Regions from separate parts of the Streptomyces sp. NPDC006552 genome, predicted to be linked through region 3. Evidence: riboswitches for the same ligand, from Rfam matches in the RefSeq annotation. Region 3 holds a riboswitch; each other region holds the start of a gene.
What was found. A riboswitch is a leader RNA that binds a small molecule or an ion and turns the genes downstream of it on or off. The one in region 3 is predicted to bind cobalamin.
Positions count from the first base shown of each region.

Region 1 (9,474 bases), on a different contig from region 3:
GGGTGGACCCTGCCGCCCGCGCTCGACATCGAGTACAACCCGTACAGCAAGAAGAAGTGCTACGGCCTCAGCAAGACCAAGACGGTCGCGTGGATCAGATCCTTCAGCGACGAGGTCCGGCGCAGGACCGGACGGCGTCCGGTGATCTACACGAACAGCCTCTGGTGGAGGACGTGCACCGGCAACAGCCGCGCGTTCGCCGCCAACCACGCCCTGTGGATCGCCCGCTACAGCTCCAGTCCGGGCGCGCTGCCCGCCGGGTGGTCCTACTGGACGTTCTGGCAGTACGACAACGGCGGCGGCCTCCCGGGCGACCAGAACCGCTTCAACGGCAGCCTGAGCCAGCTGCGGAAGTTCGCCCGGGGTTAGTTCCCCGCCGCGCCACCCCCACGGCCCTGTGGCCCCCCGACACCGGGGGCGCCGCGGGGCCGTGTCGTCGTATGCCCGGATGTCCGGAGAAGTCCGCCCCTCTGCGGCGGTGACAAGAACCACACCGGCGGGGCCCTGGAACCCGGGATTCCCGGGCCCGCACCATCACTCTCCGCCGGAGTCGCCTGAGATCCCCCACCAGTTCACCTTCCGTTCATACAGTCGCCCTACGTTCACCAAGGCTTCGGCAATCAGCCGTGGTCAGCGACGCCGTCCGCAACCTGAAACGGATACCGGATATGGCACTTGATGCCACACTCCTGCTCGCGATCGTGATCGTCACCGCACTGGTCTTCGACTTCACCAACGGTTTTCACGACACCGCCAACGCGATGGCCACCACCATCTCGACCGGCGCCCTCAAGCCGAAGACGGCGGTGGCCATGTCCGCCGTGCTGAACCTGGTCGGGGCCTTCCTCTCCGTGGAGGTGGCCAAGACCATCTCCGGCGGGATCATCGACGAGGACGGCCTCAGGACCGAGGTCATCTTCGCCGCGCTCGTCGGCGCCATCCTCTGGAATCTGCTGACCTGGCTGGTCGGGCTGCCGTCCAGCTCCTCCCACGCCCTGTTCGGCGGGCTCATCGGCGCCGCCGTCATGTCGATGGGCTGGTCCTCGGTGAACGGCGGCACCGTCGTCACCAAGGTGCTGCTGCCCGCGGTCGCCGCGCCGATCGTGGCCGGTGTCGCCGCGATGCTGGCCACCCGGCTCACCTACCGCATCAGCGGCAGGACCGACCAGAAGGCCACCGCCAAGGGCTACCGCGCCGGGCAGATCGCCTCCGCCGGCCTCGTCTCCCTCGCGCACGGCACGAACGACGCGCAGAAGACGATGGGCATCATCACCCTCGCCCTGATCACCGGCGGCGTCCTCTCCCCCGGCGCCAACCCGCCGCTGTGGGTCATCGTCTCGGCCGGCCTGGCCATCGCGCTCGGCACGTACCTGGGCGGCTGGCGGATCATCCGCACCATGGGCAAGGGCCTCACCGACCTCGCCCCGCAGCAGGGCTTCACCGCGCAGACGAGCGCCGCGACCGCGATCCTCGCCTCGTCGCACATCGGCTTCTCCCTCTCCACCACCCAGGTCTGCTCGGGCGCCGTGATGGGCGCGGGCATCGGCCGCAAGGGCGGTGTGGTCCGCTGGTCGACCGCCACCCGGATGTTCGTCGCGTGGGGCCTGACCCTGCCGGCCGCGGGCCTGGTCGGCGCGGGCGCCGAGTTCCTCACCAAGCAGGGCTCGTGGGGCATCGGCCTCACCGCGCTCCTGCTGATCGGCGGCGCCGGGACCATCTGGAAGCTCTCCCGGCGCGACTCCGTCGACCACACGAACGTCACCGCGGACGCGGCCGGCGCCGTGGCGGAGCCGGCCGACGTGGTGACCACCGCGATCGCCGCGGTCAGCCCGCCGCCCGTCGCCGCCGCCGCGGAGTCCGGGCCCTCGGTCGAGGTGAAGGCCACGATCCCCGCCCCGCCGCAGCCCCTGGCCGACCCCGCGCGCCCCGCCGGCGCCACGCTGTAAGGAAGCAGGACAGCTATGAAGATCGACTGGTCGGCTCTCGCCTCCGTCTTCGGGGTCAGTCTCGTGGCCACCGTGGCCCTGGTGGGCCTGTTCACCCTCGGCGTCGTCGGCCTCTCCAAGCGGGAGTCCGCGGCGCAGCGCGGCGGTTCGGCGACGGCCGCCACCTCGGGGGCGTACCTCTGCTTCGCGCTGTGCGCGGCGGCCGTGGCGTACGGGATCTTCCTGATCGTCGCCTGACGGCGGCCCGCTCGCCGGTACGAGGGGCGGCGGGGCAGGGCGCACGGCGTCCCGCCCCGCCGCCCTTCTGTGTACCTGCCCACACTCCGCTCTCCCAGGTCAACGGCGAGTTGACGCACCTTCGCGGACCGTGGTGGACTTCGCGGGCCATCTACGGCAGCAGTCCGAGGAAGCCGGTGCGAATCCGGCGCGGTCCCGCCACTGTGAGCCCTCCTGAAGGAAGGGCGAGCCAGGAACTCTCGCTGCCGGTCTCGTCGAACCAGGGCGTGGACACCCTGAGTGAGGACAACTACGCCATGTTCGCCCTGCGCGGCGCGGCGCGGGCCGAGCGCGTCTTCGCGTACGGCGCCGCCACCGGACTCCTTGCCGACCTGCTGTTCGGCGATCCGCGCCGCGGGCACCCCGTGGCCGGGTTCGGCCGGGCCGCCGGACACGTCGAGCGCCTGCTGTGGCGCGACCACCGGGGCTGGGGCGCCGCGCACGCCGTGTTCTGCGCGGGCGGCGCCGCCGCGCTGGGCGCCGCCGCGGCCCGTACCGTACGCCGCTCCCCCGCCGCCGCCGTCGCGCTGACCGCCGCCGCCACCTGGGCCGTGGTCGGCGGGACCTCGCTGGGCCGGGAGGCGCGAGGCGTCGGCCGTGCCCTGGAGGCCGGGGACGTGGAGCTGGCCCGGGAGCTGCTGCCGCGGCTGTGCGGCCGCGATCCGCAGGGTCTTGACGCCGACGGGATCGCCCGCGGTGTCGTCGAGTCCGTCGCCGAGAACACCTCGGACGCGGTCGTCGGCGCGCTGGTGTGGGGCGCGGTGGGCGGCGTCCCCGGACTGCTCGCCTTCCGCGCCGTGAACACGCTGGACGCGATGGTCGGGCACAAGTCGCCCCGCTACCGCCGGTTCGGCTGGGCCTCGGCCCGGCTCGACGACGTGGCCGGGTGGCCGGGAGCCCGGCTGACGGCGGCGCTCGCCGTGCTGGCGGGCGGGCGGCCGCGCGCCGCCGCGCGGGCCTGGCGCGCGGACGCCGGACGCCACCCGAGCCCGAACGCGGGGGCCGTCGAGGCCTCGTTCGCGGGGGCGCTCGGGGTGCGGCTCGGCGGGACGCTGGCCTACGCGGGCCGGGTGGAGCACCGGCCCGTCCTGAACGCCGCCGGGCGTGCGGTGCGGGTCGGGGATGTCGAACGGGCCGCGCGGTTGTCGCGGCGGATCACCGCGTTGGCGTGGGGAGTCTGTGTGGGCGGGCGGTTGCTGTGGGCGCGCCGGTGAAGGGCGGGGGGCTCCTCGTCGCGGGGACGACCTCCGACGCGGGCAAGAGCGTGGTCACGGCCGGCATCTGCCGGTGGCTGGTCCGCCAGGGGGTGAAGGTCGCGCCGTTCAAGGGGCAGAACATGTCCCTGAACTCGTTCGTGACGCGGGAGGGCGCCGAGATCGGGCGGGCGCAGGCCATGCAGGCGCAGGCCGCCCGGGTCGAGCCGACCGCGCTGATGAACCCGGTGCTGCTCAAGCCGGGCAGCGACCGCAGCAGCCAGGTCGTGCTCATGGGCAGGCCCGTCGGTGAGATGAGCGCGCGGGGCTACCACGGACAGCGCCAGGGCGCGCTGCTCGACACCGTGGTGGAGTGCCTGGAGGAGCTGCGGGGCAGTCATGACGCGGTGATCTGTGAGGGGGCGGGCTCGCCCGCCGAGATCAATCTGCGCCGCACCGACATCGTGAACATGGGCATCGCGCGGGCCGCGCGGCTGCCGGTCCTGGTGGTCGGCGACATCGACCGCGGGGGCGTCTTCGCCTCGTTCTTCGGGACGACGGCGCTGCTGGCGCCGGAGGACCAGGAGTTGCTGGCCGGGTACCTGGTGAACAAGTTCCGGGGTGATGTGACGCTGCTCGAACCCGGGCTCGCCATGCTGGAGTCCCTCACCGGCAGGCCCACGTACGGTGTGCTGCCGTTCCAGCACGGGCTCGGCATCGACGAGGAGGACGGGCTGCGGGTCTCCCTGCGGGGCGCGGTGCGCGAGTCCGTGGTGGCGCCGCCGGTCGGCGAGGACGTGCTCCGGGTCGCCGTGTGCGCGGTGCCGCTGATGTCGAATTTCACGGATGTCGACGCGCTCGCCGCCGAGCCGGGCGTCGTGGTCCGGTTCGTGGACCGCGCCGAGGAACTGGCCGACGCCGACCTCGTGGTGGTGCCGGGGACCCGCGGGACGGTGCGGGCGCTGGAGTGGCTGCGCGAGCGCGGGATCGCCGGGGCGCTGGCGCGGCGGGCCGCCGAGGGGCGGCCGGTGCTCGGCGTCTGCGGCGGCTTCCAGCTGCTCGGGGAGCGCATCGAGGACGAGGTGGAGTCGCGGGCCGGGGTCGTCGACGGGCTCGGACTGCTGCCCGTGCGCGTCCGGTTCGCGCGGGAGAAGACGCTGGCCCGGCCGGTGGGCGAGGCGCTCGGTGCGGCCGTCGAGGGGTACGAGATCCACCACGGGGTCGCCGAGGTCCTCGGCGGTGAGCCGTTCCTCGACGGGTGCCGGGTGGGGTCCGTGTGGGGGACGCACTGGCACGGGTCGCTGGAGTCCGACGGGTTCCGCCGGGCGTTCCTGCGGCTGGTCGCCGAGGCCGCGGGGCGGCGGTTCGTCCCGGCGCCGGACACGTCGTTCGCGGCGCTGCGTGAGGAGCAGCTCGACCGGCTCGGGGACCTGATCGAGCGGCACGCCGACACGGACGCGCTGTGGCGGTTGATCGAGGGCGGGGCCCCGCGGGGGCTGCCGTTCGTTCCGCCGGGGGCGCCGTCGTGACAGCTCCCCGGAGGCTGCGCCCCCGCGCCTTCCTGGCCCCGTTCGTACGTGCGGGTGCGCCATGGTCGCGCGCGCCGTTCCCCGCGCCCCTTCCGGGGCGCTTCAACTCACCGGAGGTCCACGGCTGATGAGCACCCCGTATCCGTTCACGGCCCTGGTCGGCCAGGACGACCTGCGGCTCGCCCTGCTGCTGAACGCCGTCTCGCCCGCCGTCGGCGGTGTGCTCGTGCGCGGCGAGAAGGGCACCGCCAAGTCCACGGCGGTCCGCGCCCTTTCGGCGCTGCTGCCCGAGGTGGACGTCGTCCCCGGCTGCCGGTTCTCGTGTGCGCCCGGCGCGCCCGACCCGCAGTGCCCGGACGGGCCGCACGAGGCGGGCCCGGGCACCCACCGGGCCGCCCGCATGGTCGAGTTGCCGGTCGGCGCGTCCGAGGACCGGCTCGTCGGGGCGCTCGACATCGAGCGGGCCCTCGCCGAGGGCGTGAAGGCCTTCGAGCCGGGGCTCCTGGCGGACGCGCACCGCGGCATCCTCTACGTCGACGAGGTCAACCTGCTCCACGACCACCTGGTCGACCTGTTGCTCGACGCGGCCGCCATGGGCGCCTCGTACGTGGAGCGCGAGGGCGTCTCCGTACGGCACGCCGCGCGCTTCCTGCTCGTCGGGACGATGAACCCGGAAGAGGGCGAGCTGCGACCGCAGTTGCTCGACCGGTTCGGGCTGACCGTGGAGGTCGCCGCGTCGCGCGAGCCGGAGCAGCGCGTGCAGGTCGTGCGGCGGCGCCTTGCGTACGACGACGACCCGGAGGGGTTCGCCGCGGGCTGGGCCGGGGAGGAGGCCGGGGTGCGGGAGCGGATCGCCGCCGCCCGCGCGCTGCTGCCCCGAGTCCGCCTGGGCGACGGGGCGTTGCTGCGGATCGCCGCGACCTGCGCCGCCTTCGAGGTGGACGGGATGCGGGCCGACATCGTCATGGCGCGGACCGCGACGGCGCTGGCGGCGTGGGCGGGCCGGACCGAGGTGCTCGCGCAGGACGTGCGCCGGGCGGCGCTGCTCGCGCTGCCGCACCGGCGGCGCCGCAACCCCTTCGACGCGCCGGGCCTGGACGAGGACAAGCTCGACGAGACCCTGGACGAGTTCGGCCCGGACGAGCCGGACGACGACCCCGAGCCCGACGGACCCGAGGGCGGCCCTGAGGACGGGGGCCCGGACGGTGGCGGCGGTGGGGTGCCGCCGCAGGGCGGACCGGAGCGGGAGGGCCCCGAGCAGCAGGGCCCGGAGCGGGAGGAGCCCGAGCCGGGAGACGCGTCGCCGGACGCTCCCGAGGAGCCGGCGGGGGCGCCTGCGGGCGGCGGCCGCGAACAGCGGGCCGTCTCGGCCGGTGAGCCGTTCCGTACGAAGATGCTGAGCGTCCCGGGGCTCGGCGACGGGGCCGCCGGGCGGCGCTCCCGGGCGCGGACCGAACACGGCCGCACGACGGGTGCCGTCCGCCCCCGGGGCGCCCTGACCAAGCTGCACCTGGCCGCGACCGTGCAGGCGGCGGCGCCGCACCAGCGGGCGCGCGGCCGGTCCGGCGCGGGGCTCGTGGTGCGCCGCGACGATCTGCGCCAGGCGACGCGGGAGGGCCGCGAGGGCAACCTCGTCCTCTTCGTCGTGGACGCCTCCGGGTCGATGGCTGCCCGGCAGCGGATGGGCGCCGTGAAGGGCGCCGTGCTCTCGCTGCTGCTCGACGCCTATCAGCGGCGCGACAAGGTGGGGCTCGTGACGTTCCGCGGGACGGGCGCCGAGGTGGCGCTGCCGCCGACGTCGAGCGTCGACACGGCCGCGGCGCGCCTGGAGAGGCTGCCGACCGGTGGCCGGACGCCGCTGGCCGCGGGGCTGCTCACCGCGCACGAGGTGCTGCGCGTGGAGCGGCTGCGGGACCCGGCGCGGCGGCCGCTGATGGTCGTGGTGACCGACGGGCGCGCCACGGGCGGCCCGGAGCCGGTGAAGCTCGCCGGGCGCGCGGCCGGGCTGCACGCCGCCGCGGGCACGGCCAGCGTGGTCGTCGACTGCGAGACGGGTCTGGTGCGGCTCGGGCTCGCCGGTCAGCTGGCCGGGCAGCTCGGCGGTTCCGCCGTCACGCTGGAGGAACTGCGGGCCGACGCCATCGCCGGACTCGTCAAGGACGTACAGGGAACGAACCAGACCCGCAGGAGGGCCGCCTGATGCCGCAGGGACAGCCGAGTGTCGTACCGGACGACGGACTGACGACACGTCAGCGCCGCAACCGCCCGCTGGTGTTCGTGCACACGGGCGTCGGCAAGGGCAAGTCGACGGCCGCGTTCGGGCTCGCGCTGCGCGCCTGGAACCAGGGGTGGCCGATCGGGGTGTTCCAGTTCGTCAAGTCGGCGAAGTGGAAGGTCGGCGAGGAGAACGCGCTCAAGGTGCTCGGCGCCTCCGGCGAGGGCGGCACCGTCGCCTGGCACAAGATGGGCGAGGGCTGGTCGTGGGTGCAGCGGGGCCTGCACGGCGACAACACGGACAACGAGGAGAAGGCCCGCGAGGGCTGGGAGCAGGTGAAGCGGGACCTGGCCGCCGAGACGTACAAGCTGTACGTGCTCGACGAGTTCGCCTATCCGCTGCACTGGGGCTGGATCGACGTGGACGAGGTGGTGGAGGTGCTGCGGGACCGGCCGGGCACCCAGCACGTCGTCATCACCGGGCGCAACGCCCCGGACAAGCTCGTCGGGTTCGCGGACCTCGTGACCGATATGTCGAAGGTCAAGCACCCCATGGACACGGGCCAGAAGGGCCAGCGGGGCATCGAATGGTGAGGGTCGCGTGCTGAGTACGGACGTGCCCCGGCTCGTCGTCGCCGCACCGGCGTCCGGGTCGGGCAAGACGACGGTGGCGACGGGGCTGATGGCCGCGTTCGCCGAGCGCGGCCTCGCCGTGTCGCCGCACAAGGTCGGGCCCGACTACATCGACCCGGGCTACCACTCGCTGGCGACCGGCCGCCCCGGCCGGAACCTGGACGCGTACATGTGCGGGCCCGACCTCGTCGGCCCGCTCTTCGCGCACGGTGCCCAGGGCTGCGAACTCGCCGTCGTCGAGGGCGTGATGGGGTTGTTCGACGGGGTCTCCGGGCAGGGCGAGCTGGCGTCGACGGCCCATGTCGCCAAGCTCCTCAAGGCGCCCGTCGTCCTCGTCGTCGACGCGTCGTCGCAGTCCCGGTCGGTGGCGGCGCTGGTGCACGGCTTCGCCTCCTTCGACCCCGGGGTGCGGCTCGCGGGCGTCATCCTCAACAAGGTCGGCTCGGAGCGGCACGAGATGCTGCTGCGAGAGGCCCTGGAGGAGGTCGGCGTGCCGGTGTACGGGGCGCTGCGCCGGACGCCGGACGTGGCCACGCCCGCACGGCACCTGGGGCTCGTCCCGGTGGCCGAGCGCAGCTCCGCGGCGGTGGACTCGGTACGGGCAGCGGCACACATGGTCCGCGAGGGCTGTGACCTGGAGGGTCTGCTGGCGCTGGCGAGAACGGCCCCGCCACTGGCGACGGAGGCGTGGAGTCCGAGCCGCCCAGGGACGCGGGGAACTGCGAGCGCCACCACGACGACGGCGCCGCACCCGCCGAAGAACCCGGTCGTGGCAGTGGCAGGAGGCGCGGCCTTCACCTTCTCCTACGCGGAGCACACCGAACTGCTCGCCGCGGCCGGCGCCCAGGTCGCAACCTTCGACCCCCTCCACGACGAACACCTCCCGGAGGGCACCGCCGCGATCGTCATCGGCGGCGGCTTCCCGGAGGTCTACGCCCCCGAGCTGTCCGCCAACGAACGGCTCCGCAAGGCCGTCGCGGAGCTGGCCCGCGCGGGCGCCCCGGTGGTCGCCGAGTGCGCGGGCCTGCTGTACCTCTCGCGCTCCCTCGACGGCCAGGAGATGTGCGGGGTGCTGGACGCGCACGCGCGGATGTCCCCGCGGCTGACCCTGGGCTACCGGGACGCCGTCGCCGTCTCCGACAGCGTGCTCGCCCCGGCCGGGGCGCGGCTGCGCGGCCACGAGTTCCACCGCACGGCGATGGAGCCGGGCGCCGGGCCCGCCCCCGCGTGGGGCATGCGGCTGCCGGCGCCGCGCGTCGAGGGGTTCGTGCAGCAGGGCGTGCACGCCAGTTATCTGCACACGCACTGGGCGGCCCGGCCGGAGATCGCCCGGCGCCTCGTGGACCGGTGCGGCGCGCCGTGACCTCAGCCGGCGAGGCCCACCACCAGCCAGATGAACGCCGCGCCGGCGACCGTGCACAACAGCGTGGAACGGGCGGGGTGCTCGTGGTGGGCCTCGGGCAGGATCTCGGCGGCGGCCAGGTAGAGCAGCACGCCACCGAAGAAGCCGAGATAGCCGCCGAGCAGTTGCTCCGGAATGGTGAACAGGAGCGTCGAGGCGGCGCCCACCACCGGGGCCGCGGCGTCGGCGAGCAGCATCAGCGTCGCCTTGCGGCGGGCGTTCCCGTACAGGCGCGTGATCGTGTACGTGTTGAAGCCGTCGGCGAAGTCGTGGGCGATCAC
Region 1 is NZ_JBEXOS010000030.1:67,803-77,276, reverse strand. It holds gene ABZY33_RS19025 (lysozyme) at 1-369, shown strand, start outside; gene ABZY33_RS19020 (inorganic phosphate transporter) at 669-1,946, shown strand; gene ABZY33_RS19015 (hypothetical protein) at 1,962-2,183, shown strand; cobalamin riboswitch at 2,309-2,443, shown strand; gene ABZY33_RS19010 (cobalamin biosynthesis protein) at 2,480-3,436, shown strand; gene ABZY33_RS19005 (cobyric acid synthase) at 3,433-4,944, shown strand; gene ABZY33_RS19000 (putative cobaltochelatase) at 5,072-7,144, shown strand; gene cobO (cob(I)yrinic acid a,c-diamide adenosyltransferase) at 7,144-7,752, shown strand; gene ABZY33_RS18990 (cobyrinate a,c-diamide synthase) at 7,760-9,154, shown strand; gene ABZY33_RS18985 (ZIP family metal transporter) at 9,157-9,474, opposite strand, start outside.
Region 1: linked by a shared signal. The riboswitch ahead of ABZY33_RS19010 (cobalamin biosynthesis protein) and the one ahead of ABZY33_RS29790 (ribonucleoside-diphosphate reductase subunit alpha) in region 3 are both predicted to bind cobalamin.

Region 2 (9,474 bases), on a different contig from region 3:
CGTCCCCGTGCTCGGAGACCAGGAGCACCGCGCCGCCCCACTCGCCGCCGAGCGCGAAGCCCTGGACCAGGCGCAGCACCGTCAGCAGGACCGGCGCGGCCGCGCCGACCGTGGCGTGGGTGGGCAGCAGCCCGATGGCGAAGGTGGCGCCGCCCATCATGAGCAGGCTGAGGACCAGCAGCTTCTTACGGCCCAGGCGGTCGCCGTAATGCCCGAAGACGAGGGCGCCCAGCGGCCGGGCGGCGAACCCGACGGCGTAGGTCAGGAAGGAGAGCAGCGTGCCGACGAGCGGGTCGGACTCCGGGAAGAACAGCTTGTTGAAGACGAGTGCGGCGGCGGAGCCGTAGAGGAAGAAGTCGTACCACTCGATGGTGGTGCCGATGAGAGACGCGGCGACGATGCGCTTGAGGTTCGACGGAGCGGGTGGAGCGGCTGCGGGCGACGACATCGGCACCACTTCCTGGCGTTCGACGGGGACGGGCGTGTGTGTCGCCACACCGTAGGAACGTGCAGGTCAGAGGCGTATGTGGTGGGACACCATAGTTCGGGGCGCAAGAGTGAGCGGTCCCCCCATGCGGGCGCGCCGACCAGGCGGCGGCCGGGGAGGAGGACGGGCGCGGGGCGCGGAGGCGGGCCGGTGCGACCTGGGGGCGGGGCCCTTTCGGCAACGGGCCGGGCACGAGATATCTTGATGTCGAGCAATATGAGCACGACTGCAGAGACGACGACGGAAGACGTGGAGCGGAGCCCCCGGTGACTGACTCGACCATTATTTACACGCACACTGACGAGGCCCCGGCCCTCGCTACGTACTCCTTCCTTCCGGTCATCGAGGCCTACGCGTCCACCGCCGGTGTGCGCGTCGAGACCCGTGACATCTCCCTGGCCGGCCGCATCCTCGCCGTGTTCCCGGAGTACCTGGAAGAGGGGCAGCGCATCCCCGACGCCCTCGCCGAGCTCGGTGAGCTGGCGAAGACGCCGCAGGCCAACATCATCAAGCTGCCGAACATCTCGGCGTCCATCCCGCAGCTGAAGGCGGCCATCGCCGAGCTGCAGGAGCAGGGCTACGCGCTGCCCGCGTACCCCGACGAGCCGAAGACCGACGAGGAGCGCGAGATCGGCGCCCGCTACGACAAGGTCAAGGGTTCCGCCGTGAACCCGGTCCTGCGTGAGGGCAACTCCGACCGCCGCGCCCCCGCCTCGGTCAAGAACTACGCCAAGGCCCACCCGCACCGCATGGGCGCCTGGTCCGCCGACTCGAAGACGAACGTCGCCACCATGGGCGTCAACGACTTCCGCTCGACCGAGAAGTCCACCGTCCTGGCCGCGGACGACGCCCTGCGTATCGAGCTGGTCGCCGACAACGGCACCACCACGGTGCTGCGCGAGTCGGTACCGGTCCTCGCCGGTGAGGTCGTCGACGCGTCCGTGCTGCGCGTCGCCGCGCTGCGCGAGTTCCTGACCGCCCAGGTCGCCCGCGCCAAGGAAGAGGGCGTCCTCTTCTCCGCGCACCTGAAGGCCACCATGATGAAGGTCTCGGACCCGATCATCTTCGGCCACGTCGTGCGCGCCTTCTTCCCCGAGACGTTCGCCCGCTTCGGCGCCGACCTCGCCGCCGCCGGACTCACCCCGAACGACGGCCTCGGCGGCATCTACAAGGGCCTGGAGTCCCTGCCGAACGGCGCCGACATCAAGGCGTCCTTCGAGGCCGAGCTGGCCGCGGGCCCGGACCTGGCCATGGTCGACTCCGACCGCGGCATCACCAACCTGCACGTGCCCTCCGACGTCATCATCGACGCCTCCATGCCGGCGATGATCCGCACCTCGGGCCACATGTGGGACAAGAACGGCGACGAGGCCGACACGCTCGCCGTCATCCCGGACTCCTCCTACGCGGGCGTCTACCAGGTCGTCATCGACGACTGCCGCGCCAACGGCGCCTTCGACCCCGCGACCATGGGCTCCGTGCCGAACGTCGGCCTCATGGCGCAGAAGGCCGAGGAGTACGGCTCGCACGACAAGACCTTCGAGATCCCGGCCACGGGCACCGTCCGCCTGGTGAACAAGGCCGGCGACGTCGTCCTGGAGCAGACCGTCTCCGAGGGCGACATCTTCCGCGCCTGCCAGACCAAGGACGCCCCGATCAAGGACTGGGTCAAGCTCGCCGTCACGCGCGCCCGCGCCACCGGCGACCCGGCCGTCTTCTGGCTCGACGAGGGCCGCGCCCACGACGCCCAGCTGATCAAGAAGGTCGAGCAGTACCTGCCGGAGTTCGACACCGAGGGCCTGGACATCCGCGTCCTCTCCCCGGAGGACGCCACCAAGCTCTCCGTGGAGCGCATCCGCCAGGGCCTCGACACCATCTCGGTCACCGGCAACGTGCTGCGCGACTACCTGACCGACCTCTTCCCCATCCTGGAGCTGGGCACCAGCGCCAAGATGCTCTCGGTCGTCCCGCTGATGAACGGCGGCGGCCTCTTCGAGACCGGCGCCGGCGGCTCCGCCCCCAAGCACGTCCAGCAGCTCGTCAAGGAGAACTACCTGCGCTGGGACTCCCTCGGTGAGTTCCTCGCCCTGGCCGTCTCCTTCGAGCACCTCGCCACCTCCACGGACAACGCCCGTGCCAAGGTCCTCGGCGAGACCCTGGACCGCGCGACCGGCACCTTCCTCAACGAGGACAAGTCGCCGACCCGCCGCGTCGGCGGCATCGACAACCGCGGCAGCCACTTCTACCTGGCCCTGTACTGGGCGCAGGAGCTGGCGCGCCAGACGGACGACGCGGAGCTGGCCAAGGCCTTCGCCGCGTTCGCCGAGAAGCTCGCCGCGGACGAGCAGAAGATCGTCGACGAGCTGCTCGCCGTCCAGGGCAGCCCCGCCGACATCGGCGGCTACTTCCGGCCCGACCCGGCGAAGGCCGCCTCCGTCATGCGCCCGTCGAAGACGCTGAACGAGGCCCTGGCGACCCTCGCCTGATCACGCCCCGCCCCGCACTGCCCCGGCCTGCTGCGCGCAGACCGGGGCAGTACGTCATTTCTCCCGCTGTATCACGCCACTGACCTGGGTAGGCTGCGGCGATGAGCACTTTGGATGACGCACGCCCGGGCATGGACCCGGCGATCCGACCGCAGGACGACCTCTTCGGTCATGTCAACGGCCAGTGGCTGGCCACCGAGCCGATCCCCGACGACCGCTCCAGCTGGGGCCCCTTCGTGCAGCTCGTCGACGTCGCCGAGCGGCAGGTCCGGGAGATCATTCAGGAGATCGCGGCGGGCGCCGACACCGGCCTCGGCCCGGAAGAGGCGCGCAAGATCGCCGATCTGTACGCGTCGTTCATGGACGAGGACGCCGTCGAGGCCCGCGGCCTGGACCCGCTGCGCCCGCTGCTCCAGGAGGTCGCCGGGCTCGGCGACGTCCGGCAGCTCGCGGCCTTCGTCGGCCGCTTCGAGCGGATCGGCGGCTCCGGCCTCTTCGGCTCCTACATCGACTCCGACGACCGCGACTCCGACCGGTACCTGTACAACATCCTCCAGGGCGGCCTCGGTCTGCCCGACGAGTCGTACTACCGCGACGAGAAGTTCGCCGAGACGCGCGAGAAGTACGAGGCGTACCTCACCGAGCTGCTGACGCTCGCCGAGCACGCCGCGCCGGCCGCCGCCGCGCGCACCGTGCTCGCCCTGGAGACCCGGCTCGCCGAGGGCCACTGGGAGCGGGCCGAGACGCGGGACGTGCAGAAGACGTACAACCTCACGACCTTCGACGAACTCACCGCGCTGGCCCCGGCCTTCGACTGGAGCGCGTACGCCGACGGGCTCGGCGGCGGTGACGACACGCTCGCCCGGTCCTGCGTCCGCCAGCCGTCCTACCTGGCGCACCTGTCCACGGTCCTGGCCGAGACCCCCATCGAGCAGTGGCGCGACTGGCTGGTCGTGCGCGTGGTGCGGTCCGCCGCGCCCTACCTGTCGTCGGCCTTCGTCCGCAACAACTTCGAGTTCTACGGGCGCACCCTCAACGGCACCCCGGAGCTGCGGGCTCGCTGGAAGCGCGCCGTGGCGTTCGTCGAGGGCGCCGTCGGCGAGGCCGTCGGCAAGGAGTACGTGGCCCGGCACTTCCCGCCGCGGTCCAAGGCGCTCATGGACGAACTGGTCGCGAACCTGCTGGAGGCCTACCGGCAGTCCATCGGCGCGCTGGACTGGATGACGGACGAGACGAAGCAGCGGGCGTACGAGAAGCTCGCCACGTTCCGGCCGAAGATCGGCTACCCGGACCGGTTCCGCGACTACTCCGCGCTGACCGTCGTCGCCGACGACCTGCTGGCCAACGCGCACGCGGCCGACGCCTTCGAGCACGACCGGCAGATGGCCAAGATCGGCGCGCCGGTCGACCGCGACGAGTGGTTCATGCTGCCGCAGACCGTGAACGCCTACTACAACCCGGGCACGAACGAGATCTGCTTCCCGGCCGGCATCCTGCAGAAGCCGTTCTTCTCGCCGGACGCGGATGCCGCCGAGAACTACGGCGGCATCGGCGCCGTCATCGGCCACGAGATCGGCCACGGCTTCGACGACCAGGGCGCCCAGTACGACGGCGCGGGGAACCTGAACGACTGGTGGACCGCCGACGACAAGGCCGCCTTCGAAGCCAAGTCGAAGGCGCTCGTCAAGCAGTACGACGGCTTCTCGCCGCGGAACCTGCCGGGGGAGTCCGTCAACGGTTCGCTCACGGTCGGCGAGAACATCGGCGACCTCGGCGGCCTGACCATCGGCCACACCGCGTACCTGATCTCGCTCGGCGGCGAGCCGGTGCCGGTCAGCGAGGACGGCGTCAGCGGATCGCAGCGGCTCTTCCTGAACTGGGCCTACTGCTGGCGCACCAAGCGGCGCAAGGAGCAGGAGCAGCAGTACCTGACGATCGACCCGCACTCCCCGCCGGAGTTCCGGGCGAACATCGTGCGGAACCTGGACGAGTTCCACCAGGCGTTCGCCACGCAGGCGGGGGACGGGTTGTGGCTGGACCCGGAGGACCGCGTGCGGATCTGGTGACCTGAGCCGATGCGCGGCGGGGCCAGGAGGTGGACGCCTCCCGGCCCCGCCGCCTCGTGGCGGAGCGCGGCTCAGCTGATGTTCGTGGTGAGGAACTCCAGCGTCGCCGACCAGGCCTTCGCCGAGGACTCCGGGTCGTACGCCTCCGGGCGGCCGTCGTTGAAGAAGGCGTGGCCCGCCGGGTACAGGCGGAAGTCCGCCGCAATGCCGGACTGCTCCTCGATGGTCCGGCGCAGGCCGTCGAGGGTGGCCGCCGGGATGGCCTCGTCCCGCTCTCCGTAGTGGCCGAGGACCTGGGCCTTCAGCCCCGAGAAGTCGGGGACCTCGCCCTGGATCACGCCGTAGAACGGGACGGCCGCGCTCACCCGCGGGTCCTTGGCCGCCAGGTAGAGGACGAAGCCGCCGCCCATGCAGAAGCCGACGGCCCCGACCGTCCCCGAGGTGACCTCGGGGAGGGCGAGCAGATGGTCGACGGCGCCGGAGAGCAGCTCGACGCCGCGCGCCACGGGCAGCTCTTGCATCATGCGCAGCGCCTCGCCGGAGTCGTGCGCCACGTTCCCGCCGTACAGGTCCGGGGCGAGCGCGACAAAGCCCTCTGCGGCGAGCCGGTCGGCCACGTCGGCGATGTGGTCGGTCAGCCCCCACCACTCCTGGATGACGATGACGCCGGGGCCGCTGCCCGTGGGCGGCAGCGCCAGGTAGCCGTGGGCGGGGGTGCCGTCGCTGTCGAACGTCACGTTCTGGTGGGCCGGCCGGCCGGTGGAGCGGGGGGTGTCGGGGGTGTCCGCCACGAGGTGCCTCCTGGGCTGAGCGCGATGATCGTCTCCCACGATGCCACTGCGCGGGGCCGGGCGAGCGCGGGGGTGGTCACCTGTGGACGACCGGGGCCGCGGCGGTGGAGCAGGAACGCGATGACCGGGCCGGCGGCGAAGAAGCCGGCCAGCCGGCAGAACGCGGTGGTGCAGCAACGCGCGGGCCGTCACCGGCCTGCCGAAGGTGGTGGAGGCGCCGGCGAAGCCCGCGACACCGAACAGGAAGGACTCGACGAGCGTGTGCCCCCGGGGCCCGGCCTCCCACCGGGAGGAGGCCGGGCACCGGGATCGCGGGCGGGGCGGGGCGTCAGCCCTTCTGCTGGGCCGCCTGAAGCGCCGTGATGCAGACCGAGAGAGCCTGCTGCAACTCCTCCAGGCGCCGCACCATGTCGTCCTCGTAGATCGCGTCGATCTCCTGCACGTCGTCGAAGGTCAGCTCCTCGAACGCCTTCGTGGCCTTCGACAGGCTGCTGTAGAACTTCGCGCGCCGCTCCTGCACCCGCAGCTCGGGGTCGGACTCGACGGCCTCCGCGACGAGCGTGCGCACCGAGTCGTAGGCCTCGCGGGCCCACTCACCCGCCTCCTCGTCCTCGTCCAGCTCGTCGATCAGGGACAGATGGCGCTCGGCCTCCTCGCGCAGTTGCGCCGGAGCCTCGATCTTCTGTCCGGCCGCCGTCTTGACCTGCCCCTCCTCGGCGATCCGGCGGACGTACTCCAGCCGGTCACCGGTCTTGGACTCCTCGGCGACGGCCTTCTTCAGATCGTCGGCGCGCACGATGTCACGGGCCAGACCCGAGCGGAGCACCGGGTCCTCGCCGAGGCGGTCCATCAGCGCCTTGCGGGCCGCCTCCGCGGTGCCCGGGTCGGCGAGGATCGCGGCCCGCAGCGCCGTCGGGTTCTCGGCCACCTCCAGGGCCTTGGTCGGCCGGATGCCCTCGGCCGCCGCGGCCTCGGTGATCGCCTGGCCGCGCACCGAACCGGCGCCGGAGCGCGACACGTAGTAGGACAGCCAGAGGTCGGCGTCCGGGAGTTCGACGTCGGCGCCCGGCGCGAGGGTCTCGAACTGGGGGACCACCCCGTCGTCCGCGGCCCGGTCCCACGCCTTGTAGAAGCGCATGACGCGCTCGGCCGAGCAGCCGGCCAGTTCGGCGAACTTGCGCGCCGAGACCTTGGCCGTCTCCCCGGCGGCCTGGCCGCCGGGGCGCACGCTGCGGGCCACCTTCAGGGCGAAGGTCCAGCCGCCGGTACGGGCGTAGCCGCCGAAGGCGTGGGCGTCGGCGGCGACGGACTCGGCCACCTCGCCCACGCCGTCGTCGTCACCGTCCCCGGTCCCCGCCTCGTGCGCGTCGGCGGGGGTGGGTTCGGTCTCGGCGGCCGGGGGCTGCCAGAAGTTCTCGGCCTCACCGGCCTCGGCCCCCCGCGCCTGCGGCACCTCGGACGCGGGCCTCGGCTCCGCGGCGGGTGCCGCCACGGCCTGCGCACCGGACGGGACGGCTGCCTCGGACGAGTCGGTGGCTACGGTCACGTACGTACTCCTGAGTGTTCGGGCGGTGCGGGTCGACGCGACACCCTATCGCCCCGCCCGCCGCCGGAGCGCCCCTGACGTGCCGTGACACCGGCCGCCCGGGCCCGCTCATCCGCCCCCGGCGACCCGGGCCGACCACCGCTGCTCGACCCGGGCGAGACGCCAGTACGCGATCGCCGCCGTCCAGACCACGACGAACAGGCCGACGATGACGTAGCCGACGTTGTCCAGGTCGAGACCGGCTATCCAGCCGGTCACCGCGTCGGAGAGGGAGAGCTTCTCGTGCAGGACGCCGACGATCTCGATGGTGCCGATGAAGAAGGCGACCGCGATCGACAGGCCGGTGATGGTGAGGTTGTAGAACACCTTGCGCACCGGGTTGGAGAACGCCCACTGGTACGCGAAGTTCATGAACGTCCCGTCGAGCGTGTCGAACAGGCTCATGCCCGCGGCGAACAGCAGCGGCAGGCACAGGATCGCGTACCAGGGCAGTCCGGCCGCCGCGCCGCTGCCCGCCATCACCATCAGCGTCACCTCGGTCGCCGTGTCGAAGCCGAGGCCGAAGAGGAAGCCGAGCGGGTACATCTGTCCCGGGCGGGTGATCGACCGGGTGAAGCGGCCGAGGAAGCGGTTCATGAACCCCCGGGAATCCAGGTGCGCTTCGAGCTCCCGCTCGTCGTAGGAGCCCGCGCGCATCGCCCGGAAGACCTTGAGGATGCCCAGCAGGGCCACGAGGTTGAGCGCGGCGATCAGGTACAGGAACGTACCCGACACGGTGGTGCCGACGACGCCGAGCGTCTGGTGGGTGCGGGACTCGTCGTTCAGCAGGATGCCCGCGAGCGCCGCGCCGCCCGCGACCAGGGCGGCCATCGCGACGACCACGCTGGAGTGGCCGAGGGCGAACCAGAACCCGACGGAGACGGGCCGTTTGCCGTCGGCCATCAGCTTGCGGGTCGTGTTGTCGATCGCGGCGATGTGGTCGGCGTCGAAGGCGTGCCGCATGCCGAGGGTGTACGCGGTGACGCCGAGACCGATACCGAAGGCCTTGTTGCCGACCTCGTAGTGCTCGGGCACGACGAGGAGGAACAGCACGCCGAACGCGACGACGTGCAGCGCGGCTATCACCGCGAGCAGCCCCGCGGTGCGCACGGTGTCCTCGCGGCGCCAGCGGAAGGAGGGGTGGGGGTGCGGCCCCGTGGGCCGCGCAGGGGAGTTCCCGGGCAAGGTCATGCCTTGATCACGCTCCAGCACCTCGTGGAATGACTTCGTGAGATGCCGTGGCCGGTCTCCTGGCTTACGGGCGTGCCGCGCCGCTCCGGCCTTCCCAGCCGCCCGAGGGCGGCCAGTGGCACGGTGGAGCGGTGCGTCCCCCGCCGCCCGAAGGCGGCGGAAGGCCCGATCACAGTGGCGAGGGCCGCTCCGGACTTGGCCCCTGAGGGCCGTCACCGGTCTTCCCGAGCACCACGGCCCGATCACCCTAGTCGACGCGCTCCCCGGCGCGACGGGTGGTCAGGCCGACCGGCGCCCGCGGGCCCGCGCGATCTCCTGATAGGCCTTCTCCCGGCCTTCCCAGTGCGAGCCCTCCACCGACTTACCGGGCTCCAGGTCCTTGTAGACCTCGAAGAAGTGGGTGATCTCCAGGCGGTCGAACTCCGGGATGTCCTCGATGTCCTGGATCGACGCGTGGCGCGGGTCGTGGGCGGGGACGCAGAGGATCTTCTCGTCCGGGCCCTTCTCGTCGCTCATCACGAACATCCCGATGGCCCGGCACTCGATGGCGCAGCCGGGGAAGGTGGCGTCGGCGGTCAGCACGAGCGCGTCCAGCGGGTCGCCGTCGCCGCCGAGCGTGCCGTCGACGTAACCGTAGTCCGCGGGGTACTGGGTCGAGGTGAACAGCATCCGGTCGAGCCGGATCCGCCCCAGCCCGTGATCCATCTCGTACTTGTTCCGGGAGCCCTGCGGGATCTCCACGATCACGTCGAACGCGTCGCCCCGCGTCTCGCTGCCGCCCAATGTGGCCTCCTTGCCGCATTGCCGCCCGCTCGGATGCCACCGAGTGTGCGCTGCGGCGCGCGAGGGCGGAACCCCTCGGACCGCA
Region 2 is NZ_JBEXOS010000040.1:4,346-13,819, reverse strand. It holds gene ABZY33_RS22600 (MFS transporter) at 1-448, opposite strand, end outside; gene ABZY33_RS22595 (NADP-dependent isocitrate dehydrogenase) at 754-2,973, shown strand; gene ABZY33_RS22590 (M13-type metalloendopeptidase) at 3,075-5,039, shown strand; gene ABZY33_RS22585 (dienelactone hydrolase family protein) at 5,111-5,830, opposite strand; gene ABZY33_RS22580 (hypothetical protein) at 6,159-7,376, opposite strand; gene ABZY33_RS22575 (HoxN/HupN/NixA family nickel/cobalt transporter) at 7,485-8,606, opposite strand; cobalamin riboswitch at 8,638-8,857, opposite strand; gene ABZY33_RS22570 (inorganic diphosphatase) at 8,886-9,311, opposite strand.
Region 2: linked by a shared signal. The riboswitch ahead of ABZY33_RS22575 (HoxN/HupN/NixA family nickel/cobalt transporter) and the one ahead of ABZY33_RS29790 (ribonucleoside-diphosphate reductase subunit alpha) in region 3 are both predicted to bind cobalamin.

Region 3 (9,474 bases):
CCCCCCTGCTCGGCCACGCCTGGAACCTGCTGCGCGACCCGCTCGGCTTCCTGACCCGGCTGCGCGAGGGCGGCGAGGTTGTCCGGCTGAAACTGGGCCCGAAGACGGCCTACGCGGTCTGCGATCCCGAGCTGGTGGCCACGCTCCTCAAGAGCCCGGACTTCCTGGTCGGAGGCCCGCTCTGGGAGACGATGGGCGTCCTGCTCGGCAAGGGGGTGGCGACCAGCAACGGGCCGCTGCACCGGCGCCAGCGCCGCGCCATCCAGCCGGCGTTCCGGATGGACAAGATCCACGAGTACGCGGCCGTCATGGAGGAGGAGGCCCGGGCGATGGCCGGGCGGTGGACCGACGGGCAGAGCGTCGACATCGCGGCCGAGGTCTTCCGCACGGCGACCCGCATCGTGGCCCGCTCCGTCCTCCAGGTCGAGTCCGTCGACGAGCGGGCCGACCGGCTGAGCGCGGCGCTGCACACCGTGTTCGAGGGGCTGTACCGCAGGATGATCCTCTCTTTCGGGCCGCTGTACCGGCTGCCGACGCCGGCCAATAGGCGATTCGAGCGCGCGCTGGCCGATTTGCATCGGCTGGTCGACGAGATCATTGCCGAGCGCAGGGCGTCCGGAACCAATCCGGGCGACCTTCTGGCCGCTTTGCTCGACGACCGCGACGAGAATGGTGAAACCGTCAACGAGCAGGAGGTGCACGATCAGGTCGTGTCCCTCGTCGTGGCCGGCGCCGAGAATGTCGCGAAGACCCTGACGTGGGTGTTCCAGCTTCTCGCCGAACACCCCGAGCAGGAAAGGAGGTTGGCCGCGGAGGTTGAATCCGTGACGGCCGGACGTCCGGTCGCTTTCGGTGACGTCGAGAAACTCACATATATGCGGAATCTGCTCACCGAATGCATGCGGATTCGGCCTGCTGTCTGGATATTGACGCGGCTGGCCGTCGTGGACACGGTTCTCGGCGGGTATCGCATTCCGGCCGGTTCCGACATCGTCTACAGCCCGCTGGCGATGCAGCGGGACCCGCGCGCCTTCACCGACCACCTCGCGTTCGACCCCGACCGCTGGCTGCCGGAGCGGGCCGGGGACGTCACGCCCGCGGCGCACGCGCCGTTCAGCGTCGGCAACCGCAAGTGCCCGGGCGACCACTTCAGCATGGCCGAACTGGCCCTCGTCCTGGGCACGGTGGTGGCCCGGTGGCGGCTGGTTCCGACCCCCGAGACGGACGGCTCCGCCCGCATCGGGATCACGCTCCAGCCCCGGCGCGGACTGCTCAGAGTAGAAGCCCGCGGCTAGCCGGCCAGTCGCACCCGGAAGGTCCTCCTGAAGGCGTTGGGCGTCGTGCCCAGCGCCTTCATGAACTGGTGGCGCATCGCCGCCGCGTTGCCGAACCCGGCGCGGAAGGCGATCGCGTCCACGGTCTCGTCCGTGCGCTCCAGCAGCTCCTGCGCGAACAGCACCCGCTGGCGCAGCAGCCAGCGGTAGGGCGTGGTACCCGTCTCCTGCTGGAAGCGGCGGGCGAAGGTGCGCGGCGACATGTGCGCCCGTGCCGCCAGCTCCTCGACGGTCACCGGCGCGTCCAGGTTCCGCTCCATCCAGGCCAGCACCTCGCCCACGGTGTCGCAGCGCGTCGCCGGCAGCGGGCGCTCCACGTACTGGGCCTGGCCGCCGTCGCGGTGCGGCGGCACGACCATGCGGCGGGCTATAGCGTTGGCCACCTCGGCGCCGTGCTCGGTGCGCACGATGTGCAGGCACGCGTCGATGCCCGCGGCCGTGCCGGCGGAGGTGATCACCGGGCCCTCGTCGACGTAGAGGACGTCGGGGTCGACCCGGGTGCGCGGAAAGCGGACGGAGAGCTCGCGCGCGTACCGCCAGTGGACCGCGCAGCGGCGGTCGTCGAGGAGTCCGGCCTCGCCGAGCACGAAGACGCCCGCACACAGGCTCAGCACGCGCGTGCCCCGGCCGACGGCCCGGCGCAGCGCCGCGAGCAGCTCCGGCGGGTACTGGCCGAACCGCCGTCCCGCCGACGGGATCGCGATGAGGTCGGCCTCGTCGAGCCGGTCCAGGCCGTACGGGGTCGAGACGGTCATCCCGGGCACGTGCGTGGTCAGCGCGGGCCCCTCGGCGGAGGCGACCGCGAAGTCGTACACCGGGAGCCCGGCCTCGCTCCGGTCGAGACCGAACACCTCGCACACCACGCCGAGTTCGAAAGGGTGCACACCGTCGAGCAGTACCGCGGCCACGTTCTTCAGCATGTCCGCCAGTCTGCCGCAGAGCTGGCAGTAATTCGAGGGTCAGTGACAGGACTGCCACTGCCGCGGGGGCCCGGACGGCGGGAGAGTGGAGGACATGAACACAGCGATGAACTACCTCACCGTCCTCTTCGTCTTCCTCCTCCTCGCCGCCCCCTCCCTGTACGGGGCCGCCCACGACCGGCGGATCGACCGGCAGCTCCGCCAGGCGTGGCAGGAGCAGGAGGCCGAACTCCTCGCCCGCCGCGCCGCATTCACCAAGGTCGCCTAGGGTCTCCTAGAAGTCCTCGTCGAAGCCGACCGACCCCTCGACCGCCACCTGGTACGCCGAGGGCCGGCGCTCGAAGAAGTTGGTCAGCTCCTGGACCCCCTGAAGCTCCATGAAGGAGAAGGGGTTCTCGGAGCCGTAGACGGGCGCGAAGCCGAGCCGCTGCAGGCGCTGGTCGGCGACGCACTCCAGGTACTGCCGCATCGAGTCGGTGTTCATCCCCGGCAGCCCTTCCCCGCACAGGTCGCGCCCGAACTGCAGCTCGGCCTCGACCGCCTCCCGCAGCATGTCGGTGACCTGCTGCTCCAGCGCGTCGTCGAAGAGCTCCGGCTCCTCCTTGCGGACGGTGTCGACGACGTCGAAGGCGAACGACATGTGCATCGTCTCGTCCCGGAAGACCCAGTTGGTGCCGGTGGCCAGGCCGTGCAGCAGCCCGCGCGAGCGGAACCAGTAGACGTAGGCGAAGGCGCCGTAGAAGAACAGGCCCTCGATGCAGGCCGCGAAGCAGATCAGGTTGAGCAGGAAGCGGCGGCGGTCCGCCTGGGTCTCCAGGCGGTCCATGGACTCGACCGAGTCCATCCACGTGAAGCAGAACTCGGCCTTGTCGCGGATCGAGGGGATGTTCTCGACCGCCGCGAACGCCGCCGCCCGGTCCTCGGGATCGGGCAGATAGGTGTCGAGCAGCGTCAGATAGAACTGGACGTGCACGGCCTCCTCGAAGAGTTGGCGCGAGAGGTACAGCCGCGCCTCGGGGGAGTTGATGTGCTTGTACAGGGTGAGGACCAGGTTGTTGGCGACGATGGAGTCGCCGGTCGCGAAGAACGCGACGAGGCGGCCGATCATGTGCTGCTCGCCGGCCGACAGCTTCGCGAGGTCGGCGACGTCCGAGTGCAGGTCGACCTCCTCGACGGTCCAGGTGTTCTTGATGGCGTCCCGGTAGCGCTCGTAGAAGTCCGGGTAGCGCATGGGACGCAGGGTGAGCTCGAAGCCCGGGTCGAGCAGGTTCTTTTCCGTGGCGGGAGTCGTCATTACTGGCAGGCCTCGCAGGACTCGGGGTTTTCCAGGGAACAGGCGACCGCGTCGGTCTCCGGCGCGCTCTGGGCGGGGACGGTGGCGCGGTGCGCGGCGCGGGCGATGCGTGTCGCGGGGCGCGAACGCAGGTAGTACGTCGTCTTCAGCCCCGACTTCCAGGCGTACGCGTACATCGAGGAGAGCTTGCCGATGGTCGGCGTCTCCAGGAACAGGTTGAGGGACTGGGCCTGGTCGAGGAAGGGGGTGCGGGCCGCCGCCATGTCGATGAGGCCGCGCTGCGGCAGCTCCCACGCCGTGCGGTACAGGGCGCGGACCTCCTCGGGCACCCAGGTGAAGCCCTGCACCGAGCCGTTGGCCTCGCGCAGCGCCTCCCGGGTCTGCGCGTCCCAGACGCCGAGCCGCTTCAAGTCGTCGACCAGGTAGGCGTTGACCTGGAGGAACTCGCCCGACAGCGTCTCGCGCTTGAAGAGGTTGGAGACCTGCGGCTCGATGCACTCGTAGACGCCCGCGATCGAGGCGATCGTCGCGGTCGGCGCGATGGCGAGCAGCAGCGAGTTGCGCAGGCCGACCGCGGCGATACGTTCCCGCAGCGCGGCCCACCGCTCGGGCCAGGTCACCTGGGCGTCCGGGTAGTGGTCGGGGTGCAGGACGCCGCGCGCGGTACGGGTCTTCTCCCAGGCGGGCAGCGGGCCGTTGCGTTCGGCGAGGCCGGCGGAGGCCTCGTACGCGGCGAGCATGATGCGCTCCTGGATCCGCGTGGACAGGGCCAGGGCCGCGGGGGAGTCGAAGGGCAGCCGCAGCTTGAAGAAGACGTCTTGCAGGCCCATCGCGCCGAGGCCGACCGGGCGCCAGCGGGCGTTGGAGCGGCCCGCCTGCTCGGTCGGGTAGAAGTTGATGTCGACGACGCGGTCGAGGAAGGTGACGGCGGTGCGCACGGCCGCGTCGAGCCGCTCCCAGTCGATGGCGTCCTGACCGTCGCGGGCGTCGGAGACCACGAAGGCCCCGAGGTTGACCGAGCCGAGGTTGCAGACGGCCGTCTCGCCGTCGTCCGTGACCTCCAGGATCTCGGTGCACAGGTTCGAGGAGTGGACGGTGTGGCCGGGCTCCGCGGTCTGGTTGGCGGTGCGGTTGGCGGCGTCCTTGAAGGTCATCCAGCCGTTGCCGGTCTGGGCGAGGGTGCGCATCATGCGGCCGTACAGGTCCCGGGCGGGGAGGGTTTTCTGCGCCTTGCCCGCGGCCTCCGCCCTGCGGTACGCGTCCTCGAACTCCGCGCCGTAGAGGTCGACGAGTTCGGGCACGTCGGCCGGGGAGAACAGCGACCAGTCGGCGCCCTCGGCGACGCGGCGCATGAACTCGTCGGGGATCCAGTGCGCGAGGTTCAGGTTGTGGGTGCGGCGCGCGTCCTCGCCGGTGTTGTCGCGCAGCTCCAGGAACTCCTCGATGTCGGAGTGCCACGTCTCCAGGTAGACGGCGGCCGCGCCCTTACGGCGTCCGCCCTGGTTCACCGCGGCGACCGACGCGTCGAGCGTCTTCAGGAACGGCACGATCCCGTTGGAGTGCCCGTTCGTGCCGCGGATCAGCGAGCCCCGGCTGCGGATGCGGGAGTACGAGAGGCCGATGCCGCCGGCGTGCTTGGAGAGGCGGGCCACCTGGTGGTAGCGGTCGTAGATCGAGTCGAGCTCGTCGAGCGGGGAGTCGAGCAGGTAGCAGCTCGACATCTGCGGGTGGCGGGTGCCGGAGTTGAAGAGGGTGGGGGAGGAGGGCAGGTAGTCCAGGCGGCTCATCAGGCCGTAGAGCGCCGCCACTTCGTCCAGCGCGCGGACGCTGTCGTCCTCGGCGAGACCCGCCGCGACGCGCAGCATGAAGTGCTGCGGGGTCTCGATGACCTGCCGGGTGATCGGGTGGCGCAGCAGGTAGCGACTGTGCAGCGTGCGCAGGCCGAAGTAACCGAACCGGTCGTCGGCCGCGGGGTCGATGAGCGCGTCGAGCCGGGCCGCGTGCGTGCGCACGAAGGCGGCGGTGCGGTCGGCGATCAGGCCCTCGCGATGGCCGGTCGCGACGGAGCCGGTGAAGGAGGTGACGCCCTGCGAGGCGGCCTCGGCGGCGATGGAGAGCGTGAGGAGGCGGGCGGCGAGCCGGGAGTGGACCGGGTCGTCGGAGATCAGGCCGGCCGCGGCCTCGGTGGCGAGTTCGCGCAGCTCGGCGAGGTCGGCGTGGGCGCTGCGGCCGCGCAGCGCGGCGGCGGCGACCCGGCCGGCGTCGGTGCCGGGGAGATCGGCGGTCAGCTCGGTCAGGGTGCGCAGCAGGGCGGTGCCCGGAGCGTCGTCCGGTGCGGCGGCAACCGGTTCGGCGGGCGGCGCGATGGTCACGTGGGGGCTCTCCCTCGCTCGGCTCGAGGCCCGCGGGGAGGAGTGGCTCGGGCGCGCACACGGGGGCGCCGTCGTCACCGGCCCATTCCGCGAGGCCCGGACGTCTGTCCACCCGGGCCGGACGGTCCGGGTGGGCTGCGGCAGGTCGTCGGACTCACGCGGGCGCCGCTATGGGCGCATACGTTCACCGTTGCGGGACAGTTCCGGATTTGCACCGGATTCCCCTGCGGCGGCAGCGAGAGCGAGCATACATGTTGTGCCGGGTGTGCGAGGCAGCCCCATATCTTGTGTCGGCCGGGTGTCGAGACCGCGTCTCCGACGGGGTGCCCGAAGACAGGGACGGGCCCCTCCGCGCGGGAGGGGCCCGTCCGTTGTGCCACGCGTGCGGCTAGTGACCGCCCGCTCCGACGACGGGCAGGTCCTGCTGGACCCCCTTGTCGCCGGCGTCGGCGGTGTAGTCCCCGGGGGACGTCTCGTCGACGCCCGCGGGGGCCTTCACGGCGTTCAGGACGAAGGTGAGGACCACGGTCACGACCACGTTCATCACGAACGCGGTCAGACCGATGTAACCGATCTCCCCGATGCCAGGGATCTCCTTCGAGGAGCCGCCGAAGTGCTTCTGGGTCGGCGATGCCACCCCGTACGCGGCGAGCGTGCCGTAGACCATGCCGACCGCCCAGCCGGCGAGCAGCGCCCACCGGTGGAACCAGCGCGTGAACAAACCGCCGACCAGGGCCGGCATGGTCTGGAGGATCCAGATGCCGCCGAGCAGCTGGAAGTTGATGGCGACGGTCTTGTCCATGGTGAGGACGAAGACGAGCGCGCCGACCTTCACGAGCAGCGAGACCAGCTTGGAGACCTTGGTCTCCTGCGCCGGGGTCGCGTCGGGCTTGATGAAGTCCTTGTAGATGTTGCGCGTGAAGAGGTTCGCCGCGGCGATGGACATGATCGCCGCCGGGACCAGCGCGCCGATGCCGATGGCGGCGAACGCGACGCCGGTGAACCAGTCGGGGAACATGTCCTCGAAGAGCTGCGGGATCGCCAGCTGCCCGTTCTGCACCTTGATCCCGGCCGCGATCGCCATGAACCCGAGCAGCGCCAGCAGGCCCAGCATCAGCGAGTAGAGCGGCAGGATCGTGGTGTTGCGGCGGATCACGTTGCGGCTCTTGGACGAGAGCGTCGCCGTGATCGAGTGCGGGTACATGAACAGCGCGAGGGCCGAGCCGAGCGCCAGCGTCGCGTACGTCCAGTGCCCGGCCTCACCGGGCGCGAGGGCGCCGACGGGTTTCCCGGTCGCCGGATTCAGCTGCTCGAACTTCTTGCCGGCCGCGGCGAAGATGTCGTCGAAGCCGCCGAGTTTGATCGGGATGTAGATGATGGCGACCAGGATCACCAGGTAGATCAGGCCGTCCTTGACGAACGCGATCAGCGCCGGTGCCCGCAGCCCCGAGGAGTACGTGTACGCCGCGAGCACGCCGAAGGCGATGAGCAGCGGCAGGTCCTTGACGAACCAGTTCGTGTTCTCGCCGCCGCCGACGCCCATCACGTCGAGCACGGCCTGGATGCCGACCAGTTGGAGCGCGATGTAGGGCATCGTGGCGAGGATGCCGGTGATCGCGACGGCCAGCGAGAGGCCCTTGGAGCCGAAGCGGCCGCGTACGAAGTCGGACGTGGTCACGTACCCGTGCTTGTGCGAGACGGACCACAGGCGCGGCAGGAACGTGAAGATGAGCGGGTAGACCAGGATCGTGTACGGCACGGCGAAGAAGCCGGACGCGCCGGCCGCGTAGATCGCCGCGGGCACGGCGACGAAGGTGTACGCCGTGTAGAGGTCGCCGCCGAGCAGGAACCAGGTGATCCAGGTGCCGAACGAGCGGCCGCCCAGGCCCCATTCGTCGAGCGAGTCGCTCTCGGAGCGGCGCCAGCGCGCGGCGAGGAAGCCCATGACCGTGACGGCCAGGAAGAAGACGATGAAGACGGTGAGCGCGACACCGTTGACGCCACCGTTCATCGCGCGCTCCCCGGGGCCGTGGCCGCAGCCTTACGGGCGCGCTGGTCGCGCTGCCACAGCTTGTACGCGATCATCGTCAGGCCGGTCGAGATGAGCACCCAGAGCATCTGGTACCAGTAGAAGAACGGGATGCCGATGAAGGTCGGATCGATCTTGGCGTAGGAGCCGACCCAGAGCATGGCCACGAACGGGGCGACCAGGCAGAGCCCGATCACGACGCGGACCGGTGTCACCACCGGTCTGCCCACTTCTTGCGCGCGTGGCGCACCTGTTGGCGCATCGGACATGTCGGGCTCCGTCCCCTCGCTGGTCCCACTTATCTCACGTTTAACGTGCGGGAAATCTAGGCGAGAGTCTTGATCTATGGAACCCCTGTCCGGATAACGGACGGGCTACTTCCGGTTGTCCGGCCCCTGGCTCAGTCCATCGGGCGCTTGAGCCGCGCCACGAACTTGTAGCGGTCGCCCCGGTAGACCGAGCGGACCCACTCCACCGGCTGGGCCGAACCGTCGATCGAGTGGCGCGAGAGCATCAGCATCGGCAGGCCCACGTCGGTGCCGAGCAGCCCGGCCTCGCGTGGCGTGGCCAGCGACGTCTCGATGGTCTCCTCGGCCTCGGCGAGGTGGACGCCGTAGACCTCGGCCAGCGCCGTATAGAGAGAGGTGTACTTGACGAGCGAGCGGCGCAGGGCCGGGAAGCGCTTGGCCGAGAGGTGCGTGGTCTCGATCGCCATCGGCTCACCGCTGGCCAGCCGGAGCCGCTCGATGCGCAGCACGCGGCCGCCCGCGGAGATGTCGAGCAGCCCGGCGAGGGTGTCGTCCGCGGTGACGTACCCGATGTCGAGCAGCTGCGAGGTCGGCTCCAGGCCCTGCGCCCGCATGTCCTCGGTGTACGAGGTCAGTTGCAGCGCCTGCGAGACCTTGGGCTTGGCGACGAAGGTGCCCTTGCCCTGGATCCGTTCCAGGCGGCCCTCGACGACCAGCTCCTGGAGGGCCTGGCGGACGGTGGTGCGCGAGGTGTCGAACTCGGCGGCGAGCGTGCGCTCCGGCGGCACCGGGGTGCCCGGCGGCAGCGTCTCCGTCATGTCGAGCAGATGCTTCTTGAGGCGGTAGTACTTGGGCACGCGTGCGGTGCGGACGGGTGCCCCGCTCTCGTTCTCCGCACTGCTCACATCGGTGCTCATGCTCCGCCTTCCCGGCTTCGGTGCCGATGCGGCCGACCTACCCATCGGCCCCGGCTCACATCGTGGCACGGCTCGCTCCGGGGCACTCCCCATACGCTCCGTGATCCCTTCTTATACCGCCCGGTGACGGTCTGGTCTAGTCCACGCGCCCGGTCATGGGAGCGCTTCCGCGCGGGGCCCAACACCCGTGTGCCACCGGGCGGGTGTCGTTCCGATAACGGACGCACGGTCCCTTCTCGGCCGCCCTTGACACCTCTATTGGTCTGGGCCAAGCTCCCCGTACTGGTCTACACCATTAACGACCAGGTCCCAGCCCCACAGGTCGTACTCGTCTCAAGTCACCCGGTGGGCAGGGGGGTT
Region 3 is NZ_JBEXOS010000068.1:23,787-33,260, forward strand. It holds gene ABZY33_RS29770 (cytochrome P450) at 1-1,295, shown strand, start outside; gene ABZY33_RS29775 (helix-turn-helix domain-containing protein) at 1,292-2,254, opposite strand; gene ABZY33_RS29780 (hypothetical protein) at 2,349-2,522, shown strand; gene ABZY33_RS29785 (ribonucleotide-diphosphate reductase subunit beta) at 2,529-3,548, opposite strand; gene ABZY33_RS29790 (ribonucleoside-diphosphate reductase subunit alpha) at 3,548-5,920, opposite strand; cobalamin riboswitch at 6,042-6,176, opposite strand; gene mctP (monocarboxylate uptake permease MctP) at 6,309-7,931, opposite strand; gene ABZY33_RS29800 (DUF3311 domain-containing protein) at 7,928-8,218, opposite strand; gene ABZY33_RS29805 (GntR family transcriptional regulator) at 8,350-9,114, opposite strand.